One region of the Telluria sp. Soil_C_11 genome, then DNA from elsewhere that is predicted to be linked to it. Evidence: predicted binding sites of a transcription regulator. Region 1 holds the regulator's gene; each other region holds the start of a gene.
The links. The regulator HrcA, encoded in region 1, represses chaperone genes, less so after heat shock. The targets are predictions, from matches to a motif close to TTAGCACTCNNNNNNNNNGAGTGCTAA.

Region 2: rpoH (RNA polymerase sigma factor RpoH) is a predicted target of HrcA. The motif match lies at 2,654-2,680, and genes of this name have one in related genera.
Region 3: groES (co-chaperone GroES) is a predicted target of HrcA. The motif match lies at 2,945-2,971, and genes of this name have one in related genera.

What each region holds. Positions count from the first base shown of each region.
Region 1 covers NZ_JBDGIN010000015.1:92,972-98,463, forward strand. Annotated here, with positions in the region: gene dapB (4-hydroxy-tetrahydrodipicolinate reductase) at 1-136, opposite strand, end outside; gene AC3A6M_RS20215 (outer membrane protein assembly factor BamE) at 152-769, opposite strand; gene fur (ferric iron uptake transcriptional regulator) at 860-1,288, shown strand; gene AC3A6M_RS20225 (alpha/beta fold hydrolase) at 1,292-2,152, opposite strand; gene hrcA (heat-inducible transcriptional repressor HrcA) at 2,244-3,257, opposite strand; gene AC3A6M_RS20235 (HAD family hydrolase) at 3,318-4,031, opposite strand; gene AC3A6M_RS20240 (hypothetical protein) at 4,223-4,828, shown strand; gene AC3A6M_RS20245 (hypothetical protein) at 4,844-5,492, shown strand, end outside.
Region 2 covers NZ_JBDGIN010000003.1:301,100-306,591, forward strand. Annotated here, with positions in the region: gene ftsY (signal recognition particle-docking protein FtsY) at 1-797, shown strand, start outside; gene AC3A6M_RS06925 (cell division ATP-binding protein FtsE) at 804-1,463, shown strand; gene ftsX (permease-like cell division protein FtsX) at 1,460-2,380, shown strand; gene rpoH (RNA polymerase sigma factor RpoH) at 2,823-3,713, shown strand; gene AC3A6M_RS06940 (dienelactone hydrolase family protein) at 3,855-4,739, opposite strand; gene AC3A6M_RS06945 (tetratricopeptide repeat protein) at 4,816-5,358, shown strand; gene AC3A6M_RS06950 (MgtC/SapB family protein) at 5,367-5,492, opposite strand, start outside.
Region 3 covers NZ_JBDGIN010000001.1:249,072-254,563, forward strand. Annotated here, with positions in the region: gene AC3A6M_RS01130 (LysR family transcriptional regulator) at 1-270, shown strand, start outside; gene lgt (prolipoprotein diacylglyceryl transferase) at 273-1,088, shown strand; gene AC3A6M_RS01140 (hypothetical protein) at 1,140-1,343, shown strand; gene AC3A6M_RS01145 (EVE domain-containing protein) at 1,350-1,832, opposite strand; RNA gene ssrS (6S RNA) at 1,905-2,085, opposite strand; gene AC3A6M_RS01155 (cell division protein ZapA) at 2,130-2,441, opposite strand; gene AC3A6M_RS01160 (hypothetical protein) at 2,438-2,698, opposite strand; gene groES (co-chaperone GroES) at 3,045-3,335, shown strand; gene groL (chaperonin GroEL) at 3,449-5,095, shown strand; gene AC3A6M_RS01175 (hypothetical protein) at 5,185-5,492, shown strand, end outside.

The DNA.
Region 1 (5,492 bases):
CCGAGCCGATGAAGGGATTGCCTTCGCGATCGAGCGCGCCGGCAAGCGTCGCGCCGGGATCGGCGGCGATGGTTTCGATCAGCATGCGGCCCATGCGGCCGCTGGCGCCGGCGACGGCGATGAGCAAGGGAGTAATGAGCTGGTCCATGTCTTACTCCCCGCCGCGCTTGGCCGCGTCTTCGCGCTTGCGCTTCAGTTCGTCCAGCGATTCCTGCTCGGTCTTGACTTCGTACTTCGAGATGCCGATCAGGCGCGAGATGTATTCACGCTCGGTCGGCAGGTTGCCGCCGTCGATCCTGGCCAGCAGGTTGTCCTTGAAGTAGACGGTGACGCGGCTGGTGGTCAGCTCGCCGTTGCCGCGCGCGAGGTAGAAGGGATAGTCCCAGCGGTCGGCGTGGAAGGCGTCGGTCAGCAGCGGGGTGCCGAGGATGAACTTGACCTGGTCGCGGGTCTGGCCGAGTTTCAGCTGGCTCAGCATTTCCTGGGATACGAAGTTGCCCTGCTGGATGTCCGGACGGTAGGGCGAGAACACCCACAGGAATTTCTGCAGCTTGGTGACGGTGGTGGTCTGCGCGCCCGAATTCGCGATTGCCGCGGACTTGTCGGCATCGGCGGCGACCGCGCTAGGTGCGGTGCTGACCGGGGCTGCCGGCTTGGTCTGGTTACGCCAGGACGCGCAGCCGGAGACCGCCATGGCCGTGACGGCCAGGCCGGCCACGAGCACTGCCCGGGCGTGGGAACGATGGAAAACGGCATTCATGACGCGCATATCTAACCTTAAAAACGATTGAGCGAGACTCTGGAAACGCTATATCATAAAGCACTCCGCACATCTCAGCCCATCTAAGAGTAACAAAACATGAGCAACAACCCAACCGACCTGAAGGCCAGCGGCCTCAAAGCGACGCTGCCGCGGCTGAAAATCCTGGAGATCTTCCAGAACAGTACGGTGCGGCACCTGACGGCGGAAGACGTCTATAAAACCCTGTTGAACGAGAACATGGACGTGGGCCTGGCGACGGTGTACCGCGTATTGACCCAGTTCGAGCAGGCTGGCCTGCTGAACCGCAATCACTTTGAAACCGGCAAGGCCATCTATGAGCTGAACGCCGGCTCGCACCACGACCACCTGGTCTGCCTGGACTGCGGCCACGTCGAAGAGTTCTACGACGAGGAAATCGAAATCCGCCAGCAGAAGATCGCGCTGGAGCGCGGCTTCAAGATCGCCGAGCACGCCCTCGCCATCTACGGCAACTGCCAGAAGACGGACTGCCCGCACCGGCACTGACCCTCACTGCTGCGCCGCGCGCCTCCCGGCCGCGGCCATCACCTTGCGGACCGCGTCGATCACCAGCTCCGGTTCATCCAGCTCGATATGATGGCCACTCCCCAGGGTCAGCACCTGGGAGCCGTCGCTGAACTGGCGCAGGAAATCGGCGTGCAGGTCGCGCTTGATCGCCACCGCCTCCGTCGTCTCCAGGAAGAATTCCGGCTTCTCCACCTGCCGCACCGAGGTCAGGACCACCACCGGCACGTCCGGCAGCCTGCCGTCCAGCGGCGCCGGCAGCTTGCCCGCGTCGAGCACCGGCTGCAGCTGCTGCAGCTCGGGCTGGAACCTGGCCGGCACGATGGCGGCGAACTGCCGGTCGTCATCGCCCGCCCGCCTGGCGTCGAGCCTGCGCAGCGCCGGGGTGAAGCGTTCGTCGGTGGGGTCGACCAGCACCATGCCGGCCACCCAGTCCGGATGGCGCACCGCGAAGGCGCGCGCCAGCAAGCCGCCGTAGGAATGGCCGACCAGGATAAAGGGCGGCTTCAGCTTCGCGGCAAGCACCAGCTGGTCGAGCTCCTGGCTGCTTTGCAGGATGGTGCGCGGCTCCGGGCGCGGGTCCGAGGTGCCGTGGCCGGCGCGCGAATAGGTGAGGACGTGCGCCGACTTCGCCACCTCCGGCGCGACCTTGCGCCAGGCGCCCAGGCCGGTGCCGAAACCGGATTCGAAGATCACGGTGTAGCGCCCGCTGCCCTGCTCCGACATCTGCACCTGCCAGGCGCCGACGGCGATGCGGCCGTCCTGGGCCGGCGCTTCGGTCCGGACAGCCGCGCAGCAGACCAGGACGATGGCGGCGAGCAAGTGGGAACGTCTGAATCGGATCACGGCAATTCCTTGGCGGATGGCGCGCACGGCGCAATGCACCGACTATATCCGGCAGGCGCTTCGGCCGACACTGTAAGAAACCGCAGGAATCTCAGGGGTTGCTGAGCGCGTTCGACAGCAGCTTGGCGGTGATGTCGACGATCGGGATCACGCGCTCGTAGGCCATGCGGGTCGGGCCGATCACGCCCAGGGTGCCGACGATCTTGCCGTTCACCTCGTAGGGCGCGGTGACCACGCTCATCTCGTCCATCGGCACCAGCTTGGATTCGCCGCCGATGAAGATCTGCACGCCGCCGGCCTTGCTGGAAACGTCCAGCAGCTGCATCAGGCCGGTCTTCTGCTCGAACATCTCGAACATCTGGCGCAGCGAGCTCATATTCGAGGACAGGTCGGCCACCGACAGCAGGTTGCGCTCGCCGGCGATGACCATGTCGTCGGCGTCCTGCAGCGCTTCGCTGCCGGCTTCGACCGCGGCCTGCATCAGGCGCCCCATGTCCTCGCGCAGCTGGCGCAGCTCGCCGGTCAGGCGCGCGCGCACCTGGTCGAAGGACAGGCCGGCGAAATTCTGGTTCAGGTAGTTGGCCGACTGGGTCAGCTCGGAGGGGCTGTAGTCGACGTCGGTCAGCAGCAGGCGGTTCTGGACGTCGCCGCGCGGGTCGACGATGACCAGCAGGATGCGCTTTTCCGACAGGCGCAGGAATTCGATCTGCTGGAACGCCGACTCGCGGCGCGGGCTCTGCACCACGCCGGCGAACTGCGACAGCGAGGACAGCATCTGGGCCGCATTGGCGAGCACCTTCTGCGGCTGGTGGGCGGGCAGGCGCATGCCGGCTTCGACGGCGTTCTCGTCGATTTGCCGCACGGTGAGCAGGGTGTCGACGAAGATGCGGTAGCCGCGCGGCGTCGGGATCCGGCCGGCCGAGGTGTGCGGGCTGGCAACATAGCCCATTTCCTCGAGGTCGGCCATGATGTTGCGGATCGTGGCGGGCGACAGGTCGAGGCCGGAAATCTTCGACAGCGCACGTGAGCCGACCGGCTGGCCGTCGGCGATGTAGCGCTCGACCAGGGCTTTCAGCAGGGTTTGTGCACGGTTATCGAGTTGCATGCTCACATTATGCCTGTTCGCCAGCCGCGTGTGCAGTCATGTGTGCCGTCAGCCATGCCGTCAGCCGTGATCGCGCTTGAGCCAGTCCAGCAGCTCGTCGAAGTCGCGTACGATCGCGTCCGGCACGACCCCGTGCTCGACATGCTTGTTGCTGCCGTTCCGGTTCATCCACACCCCGCGCATGCCGATCTCCTGGGCGCCCTGCACGTCGAGCAGCACGTCGTCGCCCACGTACACGGCGTCCCAGGGCGCCACGTCGAGCGCCTTGCAGCCGGCCCGGAAGATCGCCGGGTCCGGCTTGGCCACGCCCAGCTGGGGCGCAGATACCCAGGCCTGGAAATGGTGGTCCAGGCCGATCGCGCGCAGGTCGGCGTTGCCGTTCGTGATCGCGCCGAGCGCCACCCTCCCCTTCAGGCGCAGCAGGCCCGGCACCACGTCGTCGAAAGGCACCACGGCGTTGCGCGCGGCAAAGAATTCCGCCATCGCCAGCTCGACCTTGGCGGGATCCTCGCCAGCCTGCTGGAAGGCCTCGAGCAGGCCGGCGCGGCGCAGTTTGCCCAGGTCGAGCTGGAATTCCGGCTGCCGCGCCAGCAGCTCCAGGCGCGCCTGGCGCAGGCCGTCGATCGTGAACTTCTGGGCGACGCGCGGCGCGTTCTCGCGCAGCCAGGCGAACAGGGTCTCTTCGGCCTGCAGGATCACCGGGGCGATCGGCCACAGCGTATCGTCGAGGTCGAACAGGATGGCCTTGGGCCACTCGCGTCGGGTCGTTGTCATGCTTGGGAATGAAAGGGGGGCCATTCAAGCATAGCGAGGCCGGCCGTGAAAATCAACGCAAACGCGTCGTTACACCGTGATACAAAGGCAAATGAGGCTGCGGCTTGGCAAATGCTCTAAAATGTCGGGCAATATTCTACTCAGCGGTGCCGCCGGGTCTTCCGTGCGCCATCCCGTCCAACGGAGATTCTATGAAGAGTTCTACCCTGTATGCCGGCGCTGTGCTGGCATGCGCGCTTGGCCTGTCCGCCTGCGGTGGCGGCAGCGGCGACCTGGCCCTGACCGTCTCGATCGCCGGCGGCGTGACCAAGGATGGCCTGACCTTGCGTAACGAAGGCAACGGCGAGGAAATCGCGGTGCCGGCCGGCGCCGGCAGCATCGTGTTCAAAAAATACCTGTCGACCGACGACGAATTCAACATCGTCACCAAGACCGTGCCGTCGAACGTCGAGTCCTGCACGGTCACCAACGGCAAGGCGCGCGCCAACTACTACACCGTCTATACCACGGTGCCGTCGGTGTTCTGCAAGATCAAGACCCACCCGCTGTCGGTCACGGTAAATGGCCTGAACGGCACCGGCCTGGTGCTGGTGAACGGCTCGGATCGCCAGACGGTGACGCCGCCGGCGACCGCCGGTGCGCAGGTGTCGGTGCCGATGGCGCAGATCCCTGAAGACGGCCCCTATGGCATTGCCGTGCTCAGCAGCCCGACCAACCAGACCTGCACCATCAACGGCGGCAGCGGCACCATGACCGCGACCGGCCCGAGCACCACGCCAGTGGTCACCTGCCAATAATCTGGAGAATAGAGTATGAAGTTCCACTTCGCGCGCCCGGCCCTGGCCCTGGCTGCATCCCTGGCTCTGGCGTCTTGCGGCGGCGGCGGCAACGAGACCTATCCGGTCAAGGTGACGATCACGAACGTCCTGTATGAGGGCCTGGTCCTGACCACCAACGGCCAGGAAGTCGCCGTGCACGTGGCTCCCAAGGCCGGGGATCCGGTGGTCGTGACCTTCCCGAACGGCCTCGACTACGGCACCTACTACAACGTGGTTCCGAAGGGTGGCACCGCCGCCGGCGGCGGTTCCCAGCCGGCGCACCAGAACTGCTCGACCAACAGCTTCCCCCGCGAATACGGCACCGCCGGCCAGACCGCCTCGCTGGAGTCGGCGCGCAAGCCGGCGATCGAAGTGTTCTACAACTGCGTCATCAAGGCCTATCCGCTGGGCGGTACGGTCACGGGCCTGACCTCCGGCAACCTGACCCTCATCAACGGCAGCAACAGCCAGGTCACCATCACGGGCAGCACCACCACCAGCCCGCTGCCCTTCGTGCTGACCTCCGTTCCTTACGGCTCCAGCTTCGGCGTGACCGTGCTGACCCAGCCGGATGGCTTCAACTGCACCGTCGCCAACGGCACCGGTGACATGCTGGAAGCCCAGGAAAAGAACGGCGGCGTGA
Region 2 (5,492 bases), on a different contig from region 1:
AAGAACTGGAATCGGCGCTGCTGATGTCGGATGCCGGCATGGACGCCACCCAGTACCTGCTCGACAGCCTGCGCCGCAAGGTCAAGGAAGAGAAGCTGCTCGACGCCGCCGCCGTGAAGGCTGCGCTGAAGGAGCTGATGGTCGACCTGCTGCGTCCGCTCGAAAAGCCGCTCGAACTCGGCCGCCACGAGCCGCTGGTGATGATGATCGCCGGCGTGAACGGCGCCGGCAAGACCACCACCATCGGCAAGCTGGCCAAGCACATGCAGCGCTATGAACAGTCGGTGCTGCTGGCCGCCGGCGACACCTTCCGCGCCGCCGCGCGCGAGCAGCTGATGGTCTGGGGCCAGCGCAACAACGTCACCGTGATCTCGCAGCAGTCGGGCGACCCGGCCGCGGTCGCCTTCGACGCGGTGCAGTCGGGCCGCGCGCGCGGCGTCGACGTGGTCATGGTCGACACCGCCGGCCGCCTGCCGACCCAGCTGCACCTGATGGAAGAGCTGAAGAAGATCAAGCGCGTGATCGGCAAGGGCATGGAAGACGCCCCGCACGAAGTGCTGCTGGTTATCGACGGCAATACCGGCCAGAACGCGCTGGCGCAAGTGAAGGCCTTCGACGACGCCCTGCAGCTGACCGGCCTGGTGATCACCAAGCTGGACGGCACCGCCAAGGGCGGCATCCTGGCCGCGATCGCGCGCACCCGCCCGGTGCCGGTGTACTTCATCGGCGTGGGCGAAAAGCTGGAGGACCTGCAACCCTTCAGCGCCGACGAGTTCGCCGAGGCGCTGCTGGGGTAAGGCCAGATGATCGAATTCCAGTCCGTCTCGAAAAAATATTCCGCCGACGCGCTTGCCTTGAATGACGTGTCGTTCAACATCGCCAAGGGCGAGCTGGTCTACCTGGCCGGCCCGTCCGGCGCCGGCAAGTCGACCCTGCTGAAGATGATCGCCGCGGTCGAGCGTCCGACCAGCGGCCGGGTGGTCGTCAACGGCCACGACATCGGCAGGATCAAGCGGGCCGGCGTGCCTTTCCTGCGCCGTAACCTGGGCGTGATTTTCCAGCAGCAGCGCCTGCTGAACGACCGCTCGATCCTGGCCAACGTGATGCTGCCGCTGATCGTCACCGGCGCCGCCAAGGGCCAGGCCGAGCAGCGCGCCAGGGCCGCGCTCGACAAGGTCGGGCTGCTGGACCGCGCCAGCGCGCTGCCGCTGGAACTGTCCGGCGGCGAGCAGCAGCGCGCGGCGATCGCGCGCGCGATCGTCAACCGTCCGCAGATCATCCTGGCCGACGAGCCCACCGCGAACCTCGACCGCGCCGCGGCCGACCGCGTGATCGACGCCCTGCGCGCCTTCAATTCCGTCGGCGTGACCTGCATGATCTCGACCCACGACGAGCAGATCCTGGACTCGGGCGCGCGCGTGATCCGCCTCGAGCACGGCCAGCTGGTGGAGGGCGCCGTATGAACATCTGGTTCCGCCAACACCGCTTCGCCCTCGGCGCCGCCTTCGCGCAGGTGCGCAAGGCGCCGGGCAGCTTCCTGTTCAACGTGCTGGTCGTGGCGGTGGCGCTGGCCCTGCCCTTCGCCGGCGTGACCCTGCTCGACAACGTGCGCCCGATGTCGGAACAGCTCTCGGTCGATCCCGAGATCAGCCTGTTCATGAAGACGGATGCCCCGCGCGAGCAGGCGCAGGCGCTGGCGCCGCAGCTGCGCCAGATCCTCGCTTCCAGCCGAGCCAAGGTCAGCTTCGTGCCGCGCGAGCAGGCGCTCGACAGCCTGAAGACCAAAAGCGGCCTGGGCGACGTCATCGAGACCCTGGGCGACAATCCCCTGCCCGACAGCTATGTGATGAAGCTGGAAGGCTTTACCAGCCGCGCCGACGCCGCCCGCGTGGACGGCATCGCCGAGCAGATGCGCGCCTTGCCGGGCGTGGATTCGGTGCAGGTCGATTCGGCCTGGGTGAAGCGCCTGGCGGCCCTGCTGGGCGTACTGCGCCTGGTGCTGCTGCTGCTGGCGATCACGCTCGGCGTGGTCGTGATCGCGGTGGTGTTCAACACTATCCGCCTGCAGGTGCTGACCCAGCGCGACGAGATCGCCGTCTCCAAGCTGCTGGGCGCGACCGACAACTTCATCCACCGCCCGTTCTACTACACCGGTGCCCTGCTCGGCCTGTGCGCCGGCGCGGTGGCGCTGGGGGCGGTTTCGCTGGCATTGCATCCGCTGAATGCGGCCATTGCCGAGTTCGCGCGCCTGTATGCGTCGGAATTCCAGCTGTCGGCGTTGCCGCCGCTGGGCCTCGCCGGCCTGCTGGCCATCAGCGCCGGGCTCGGGCTGGTGGGGGCGATGCTGTCGGTGCAGCGGCACCTGGCGCGCCTCAACTGATTGATCTTTCGTTAACCCGTCCGCCGCTGGCCAGAGAAATCGGAGCCGGCGGCGGGGTTTACGCCTACAAGAGTAGGTGCGCCACCTCACAGACCTCGCAGCATACGAGGCATAACCTGTCTTCTACCTAATTCAATTAGTACCAGCGTCACGTTTGACCCCTATCAACTGTACCGCTTGTACCTGCTCTACAGTTGAATCAAGCCGGAAATTCGATTCCTTAGAGCAATACTTTGGCAGGACTTAAGGGCGTCGTCAGGGATATGGTGGCGGCTAGCACTCACCTCAAGAGAGTGCTAATATTACGTTTGACTATGACGTAAGTGGCTCCTTGAAGCACACGTTCCGCATCCCGTAACAAGCCGTAAAAATTGCGCCTTCGGGGCTTTTTTTCGGTCACATTGACGATGCAGCACAGATTATTCTACGAGGGAAAATGACTATGTCCGCACAATCCGCATTGGTTCCTGTTGGCAGCCGTGCTCTGGGACTGGGTTTCACCGGCAATCTCGGCAATATCGACGCCTATATCTCGGCCGTCAACCGTCTGCCGATGCTGTCCCACGAGGAAGAGGTATCGCTGGCAAAGCGGCTGCGGGACAACAATGACCTGGATGCCGCACAGAAACTGGTGATGTCGCACCTGCGCCTGGTGGTGTCGATCGCGCGCGGCTACCTCGGCTATGGCCTGCCGCACGCCGACCTGATCCAGGAAGGCAATATCGGCCTGATGAAGGCAGTCAAGCGTTTCGACCCGAACCAGGGCGTGCGCCTGGTGTCCTATGCCATGCACTGGATCAAGGCCGAGATGCACGAATACATCCTGAAGAACTGGCGCCTGGTAAAGGTCGCGACGACCAAGGCCCAGCGCAAGCTGTTCTTCAACCTGCGCAGCAACAAGACCGGCCTGGACGCGATGTCGCCGCAACAGGTCGACGACCTGGCCAAGATGCTCGACGTGAAGCGCGAAGAAGTGATCGAGATGGAAACCCGCCTGTCGGGCCGCGACATCGCGCTGGAAGCGCCGACCGACGACGAAGACGACAAGTTCTCGCCGATCGCCTACCTGTCCTCGGACCAGCAGGAACCGACCAAGGTGCTGGAAGCGAACGACACGGTGCGCCTGCAGTCGGAAGGCCTGGAAACGGCCCTGGGCAAGCTGGACCCGCGTTCGCGCCGCATCGTGGAAGCACGCTGGCTGGCCAACGACGACGGCTCGGGCGCGACCCTGCACACGCTGGCCGAGGAATTCGGCGTGTCGGCCGAGCGCATCCGCCAGATCGAAACGGCGGCGCTGAAAAAGATGAAGACCGCGCTGGCGGCCTACGTCTAAGCGATCTCCGCTTGAAAAGCAAAGGCACCTTCGGGTGCCTTTTGTTTTGCCCCAAACCGGGGTCAGACTCCCGATTTTGGAAATAGCGCAGAAGATATTGCCAAAATTCGGAGTCTGACCCCGGTTTGAGCGAAGTTGACGTTAGGTCAGCTTTTCCTTGAAGAAGGCGACCGTCCGGCTCCAGGCCAGCCTGGCGGCTGCCTCGTCGTAGCGCGGCGTGGTGTCGTTGTTGAAGCCGTGCTCGGCGCCGGCGTAGACGAAGTGCTGGTAGTTCACCTTGTTGGCCTGCAGCGCGGCTTCGTAGGCGGGCCAGCCTGCCAGGATGCGCTCGTCCTTGCCGGCATCGTGGATCAGCAGTGGCGCGCGGATGCGGGCGACCTCGCCTGGCGCCGGCTGCGAACCATAGAAAGGCACGGCCGCCGCCAGTTCCGGCAGTTGCGTGGCCAGGTAGTTGGCGATGCCGCCACCCCAGCAGAAGCCGACCACGCCGATCTTTCCCGTTCCCTGGGGCAGCGCGGCGAGGCCATGGGCCGCGGCGATGAAGTCGGCGCGGGTCTTGCCTTGCTCCAGCTTCGCAAACAGCGCACGCGCCTTGTCCTCATCGCCGGGATAGCCGCCCAGCGGATATAGCGCGTCCGGCGCGTAGGCGATGAAGCCCTCCAGCGCGAGGCGGCGCGCGATGTCTTCGATATGCGGATTCAGGCCGCGGTTCTCGTGCACGACCAGGATCGCCGGCAGCTTGCCCTTGGCGTTGGACGGCATGGCCAGGTAGCCGCGCACCGTGCCGTAGCCCTGCGGCGAGGGGAACTCCTGGTAGCTCGTCTTGAGGCGCGCATCGGCGGGACCCACCAGCGGCGCCGCGAACGATGGCGACAGTTGCGCCAGCAGGGTGGCCGCGGTGACGCCGCCCGCCGCGTAGCGCCCTGCCCGCAAGAGGAAATCGCGGCGCGACAGGCGCCCATGCACATAACCATCGAACAGTTTCAGCACTTCCGGATCGAAATCTGCGGCGGTCAAACGCTTCATGCTTGTCTCCCTTGTCATATTCCAGATATCGTACACCCGGAACGGCCCCGTTGCGCCGTCGACGAAAGGAACTCCGATGCTGAAAAACGCCGCCATCGCCGCCCTGCTGCTGGGCGCCTGCCTGCAGGCTGCCGCGCAGCCCCAACCGGCGAGCGACTACAACCGCGGGGTGGATGCCTACCGCACCAAGGATTACGCGGCGGCGCGCCGGCACTGGCAGAAGGCCGTCGAACAGGGGGATATCGATGCGCACAACAACCTCGGCTACCTGCTCTACAACGGCCTTGGCGGCGAGCAGGATCCGGCCCGCGCGGTATCGCTCTGGCAGCAGGCTTCCATGAAGGGCCAGCGGGAATCGCAATGGCACCTGGGGTATGCGTACGAGTCGGGTAAAGGCGTCGCGCGCGACGACGTCGCCGCCTATGTCTGGTTCCGCTGCTCGGACGCGTCCTTCCCTACCATTCCGCCGGTCGACGACGGCGAGGCCGGCATGGCGAAAGACCTGACGGCATCCATCGCGCGCACGCTGGCCAGGATCCCGGAGGCGCGGCGCAAACAGGCCGATGAGCTGGCCCAGCGCTATATCGACAGTTTTTCGGCCGGCCGCACCAAGGATTGAAGTGACGCTCAGTCCTTGTCCCGGCGCCGCAGCAGCGACAGGATCACGAACGCGAACACGGCGCTCACCACCGCCGTCGTCTCCCGTCCCATGCCGGCCGCGACCCCGATGGCGGCCGTCAGCCACACGCTGGC
Region 3 (5,492 bases), on a different contig from region 1:
CACGACGCCATCCTGTCCTGCTTCCGCGCGGCCGGCATCACCCCCGTCATCGGCCAGCTGGCGATCCAGATGCAGACCATCGTCAGCCTGGTGTCCGGCGGCATGGGCCTGGCACTTGTGCCACAATCCGTCTCCAACCTGATGCGGCCCGGCGTAGAATACCGTGCCCTCGCGGACCCGACCCCGCTGGTCGAGACCGGCATCGCCTGGCGCCGCGACAACGCGTCGCCCGTGCTGAAGGGTTTTCTGGAACTACTGAGGAATCACTGACCATGCTCGTCCATCCGAACCCGGATCCCGTCGCCTTCCATATCGGCCCCCTGGCCATCCACTGGTACGGCATCATGTACGTGCTCGCCTTCGCCCTCTTCATCATGCTCGGGCGCGTGCGCATCAAGACCCAGCCGCACATCCAGGCCCAGGGCTGGACGAAAGAGGACCTGGACGACATGCTGTTCTACGGGATGCTCGGGGTGGTGATCGGCGGGCGCCTGGGCGAAGTGCTGTTCTACCAGCCGGCCCACTACTTCGCGAACCCGATCGAGATCTTCAAGACCTGGGAAGGCGGCATGTCCTACCACGGCGGCTTCATCGGCGTGCTGCTGGCGATGGCGCTGTGGGCCAGGAAGCGCAAGCGCAACCTGCTCGACGTGTACGACTTCATCGCGCCGATGGTGCCGATCGGCTATGCCTGCGGCCGCCTGGGCAATTTCATCAACCACGAGCTGCCCGGCCGGCTGGCCGATCCCTCGCTGCCCTGGGCCATGAAGTGGCCAGGCATCGAAGACCACCTGGTCCATCCGTCGCCGCTGTACCAGATGCTGGTCGATGGCGTGCTGGTGTTCGTCATCATGTGGATCTTCGCCAGGAAGCCGCGTCCGCGCCTCGCGGTCGGCGCCCTCTACACGCTGCTGTACGGCTGCGCCCGTTTCTTCACCGAGTACTTCCGCGTGCCGGACTGGGAAACCCACGTGCTGGGCATGCCGATCACCTCCGGCCAGGTGCTGTCGCTGCCGATGATCGTGGCCGGCCTGCTGATGCTGGGATGGGCCTATTCCGGCAACGGCAAGCGCGCCGTGCACGCCTGAAACGTTAAGTACAGCACTGCAAGGGGATGGCGATGCCCGTATCGTCATCCCATGAGCAAAGCGTTTTCACCGAAAAAGATGTATGCGATGCAGCGCATGTCGATCGCCTTGCGGCGGGCCGCCGCGGCCCGGCCCTTCGGCGCGGCCACGGACCAGGCCTTGCGCTGGGCCGCGGCATGGGGCATGTACGCCGGCATTCGCACCCCGCACACGCGCCTGCGCCTGCGGCGCGATACCCTGGTGGGCGTGACCTGACAGGGCTCAGGCGGCCAGCGCCGCTTCGTCCACGCCCGCCAGTTCCAGGATCCGCTGCCACTGTCCCGGCGTGACCGGAGACACCGACAGCCGGCTGCCCTTCTGCAGTAACACCATCTCCTCGAGTTCCGGCACGCCGCGCAGTTCCGTCAGCGGAAGGTAGCGGCCCTGGGCCAGCGCCTGCACATCGACCGAGATCCAGCGCGGATTCTCCGGCGTCGCCTTCGGATCGAAGTACTTGCCGCCGTCCTCGAACTGCGACGCATCGGGATACGGCGTGCTGGCGACCCGCGCGAAGCCCGCCACGCCCGGCACCGCGCAGCTGGAGTGGTAGAACAGGATTCCGTCGCCAGGCTGCATCTGGTCGCGCATGAAGTTGCGGGCCTGGTAGTTGCGCACCCCGAACCACGCCACCGTTTTATCGGGCGCCTGCAGGACGTCGTCGAAACTGACTTCATCGGGTTCGGATTTCATCAACCAGTAGCGCATGCGCCGGACTCCCAAGACAGAAACACGAAATAAAAAGCGGTTGCGCACCGAAGTGTCGCAACCGCCCGTGAATATAGCCCCGCCTGTGCCGTTTTTGCCGGCATCCCGAACCAGAAGGCTCAAGGTGGTCGCAGTCAGCTCGATTTCGGGTTCGTCAGACTAGTGACGATCGCGCCCACCAAACATGTCCCGCAACCTATGCGAAAGAATGGTTCAAGGAATATATGACAAATCTCGAACACCGCAGGGTAGACGGCAGTTTACTACGATGAACTGCCATGTCAAACGAATTTGCCCTCAGAGCAGATTTTCCTGCGGAGACAGGGCCTGATCCAACACCGAGTGCATCGCCTCCAGTTTCTGCTTGACTTCCAGCATGGACTGGTCGCCGAGCGGGCCTTGCGGCGACTTCACCGACAGGAATTCGGCCGCCACCGACAGCGCGGCCATGACGGCGATGCGATCGGTGCCCTTGACCTTGCCCGAGTCGCGCAGCGCGCACATCTTGCTGTCCAGGTAGTGGACCGCTTCGCGCAGCGTGTGCTGCTCGCCTTCCCGGCAGGCCAGGCGATAGGACTGGCCCATGATAAGCACGTCAAGGTAGATCATCGGGCGGCCTCGGCGTCGTCAGGGGTGGTGCCATCGGCGGTGTCGGCCTCGTCGGGGCTCGCGTCGGCAGGTTCCAGCTGGGCCAGCATCGCTTCGACGCGTTGCTGGGCCTGCAGCAGCCGGTGCTTGAAATCGACGTTCTCCGCGCTCAGCAGGGCGTTCGCCTGGCGCAGCAGATAGTTCTCGCTGCGCAGCGACTGGGTCAGCTGGGCGAGACGGTCGATTTTATCGGACAGTTCTTGGAATTCGGAAATCATCCGTAACTATAGGACCGGGATCGATTTTTCGTCAACACATGCCGTGCCGTGCGCGGGTTTCAGGAAATGAATGGTAGGCTTCTGCCCTTGTGCATTCGCCAATCCCTGTCATTCCGCATGCATGGGAACGACCAGTCATGACCCCCGCATATTGCGACAGACCGAACAATCCGGTTGCGACTTCTCAAAAAGTCTGTCAATTCACGAACACAAGCGGCTTGAAATGGGAAATTATCGTCCCTATAATTAGCACTCGTTAGTGAGGAGTGCTAACAGCTCCTCGCCCGCCGCCGAATCCGGGGCGGTTTTCAAACGAACAGTCAATCAACACACAAAGGAGTTTTGCATGAACCTTCGCCCATTGCACGATCGCGTGATCGTGAAGCGTCTCGACCAGGAAACCAAGACTGCGTCCGGCCTGATCATCCCCGATGCAGCGGCCGAGAAACCGGACCAGGGTGAGATTCTCGCCGTGGGCAACGGCAAAGTGCAAGAAAACGGCAACGTCCGTCCGCTGGAAGTGAAAGTCGGCGACCGCGTGCTGTTCGGCAAGTACTCGGGCCAGACCGTCAAGGTCAACGGCGAGGAACTGCTGGTCATGCGCGAAGAAGACATCATGGCCGTCGTGGCCCAGTAATTTAGTCCAACACCAAAAAATCGCGGAAAACCGTAGCGAGCATCGCAGACCGACAGTGCGACGCGCAGCAGGTTTTACGGGATTTTTACTTCCTGAATACGGAGAATCAAGAAATGGCAGCTAAAGACGTAATTTTCGGCGATGTGGCACGCGCCAAGATGGTCGAGGGTGTGAACATCCTGGCCAATGCAGTCAAAGTTACCCTGGGCCCGAAAGGCCGCAACGTGGTGCTGGACCGTTCGTTCGGCGCCCCGACCGTCACCAAGGACGGCGTCTCGGTCGCGAAAGAGATCGAGCTGAAGGACAAGCTCATGAACATGGGCGCGCAGATGGTGAAGGAAGTCGCTTCGAAGACCAGCGACAACGCCGGTGACGGCACCACCACCGCGACCGTGCTGGCGCAAGCCATCGTACGCGAAGGCATGAAGTTCGTTGCCGCCGGCATGAACCCGATGGACCTGAAGCGCGGCATCGACAAGGCCGTCGCCGCCACCGTCGAAGAACTGAAGAAGATCGCCAAGCCGACCACCACCTCGAAAGAGATCGCCCAGGTCGGCACCATCTCGGCCAACTCGGATTCGTCCGTTGGCGAGCGCATCGCCGAAGCGATGGAAAAAGTCGGCAAGGAAGGCGTGATCACCGTCGAAGACGGCAAGTCGCTGCAGGATGAGCTGGACATCGTCGAAGGCATGCAGTTCGACCGCGGCTACCTGTCGCCGTACTTCATCAACAACCCGGACAAGCAGGTTGCCGTTCACGAGAACCCGTTCGTCCTGCTGTGCGACAAGAAGATCTCGAACATCCGTGACCTGCTGCCGGTGCTGGAGCAAGTCGCCAAGGCCGGCCGTCCGCTGGTGATCGTCGCCGAAGACATCGAAGGCGAAGCCCTGGCGACCCTGGTGGTCAACAACATCCGTGGCATCCTGAAGACCGTCGCCGTCAAGGCCCCGGGCTTCGGCGACCGCCGCAAGGCCATGCTGGAAGACATCGCCATCCTGACCGGTGGCCAGGTCATCGCCGAAGAAGTCGGCCTGACCCTGGAAAAGGTCACCCTGAACGAACTGGGCCAGGCCAAGCGCATCGAAGTCGGCAAGGAAAACACCATCATCATCGATGGCGCCGGCGCCGCTGAAGCGATCGAAGCCCGCGTCAAGATGATCCGCGTCCAGATCGAAGAAGCGACCTCGGACTACGACCGTGAGAAGCTGCAAGAGCGCGTGGCCAAGCTGGCCGGCGGCGTTGCCGTGATCCGCGTCGGTGCCGCTACCGAAGTCGAGATGAAAGAGAAGAAAGCACGCGTGGAAGACGCGCTGCACGCTACCCGCGCTGCCGTGGAAGAAGGCATCGTCCCGGGCGGCGGCGTGGCCCTGCTGCGCGCCCGCGCTGCCCTGCAGGTCAAGGGCGACAACCCGGACCAGGAAGCCGGCATCAAGATCGTCCTGCGCGCCATGGAAGAGCCGCTGCGCATGATCGTCCAGAACGCCGGTGAAGAGCCGTCGGTCGTCGTCTCGGCTGTCCTGAACGGCACCGGCAACTACGGCTACAACGCCGCCAACGGCACCTATGGCGACATGGTCGAAATGGGCGTGCTGGACCCGGCCAAGGTCACCCGCTCGGCTCTGCAGAACGCAGCGTCGATCGCCGGCCTGATGCTGACCACCGACTGCATGGTCTCCGAGATCGTCGAAGACAAGCCGGCCGGCGGCATGGGCGGCATGGGCGGTATGGGTGGCATGGGCGGCATGGACGGCATGATGTAATTCAAGCCGGACGGCTTTACAGCCTACCGAGTAGTAAAGTAAGGCCCGCGGGGTTTGCGCCCCGCGGGCTTTTTTCATGGGAGGAAGCGATGCCGGCGATCAAACTGGACGAACTGGAAAATGCGGCCATCCTGGTCGACGATGGCGAGGGCAGCGCCCACGCCCTGGTCGCGCGCGAGACCGGCATGATCCACCTGCTCAACGACGAATACATGGACGAGGAAGCGCCGCTGCCCGGCGACATCGAATCCAGCGGGCAGTACGTGACCGTCCCCGCGGCCAGCGAGCTGGGCCTGGGGCGCGAACTGATGTTCCGCTTTGCCGCCTCTCACCTGCCCGGCGACCGGGAACGGGTGCAGGAACTGTTCGCCAGGGACGACGGCTACGACCGCTTCGC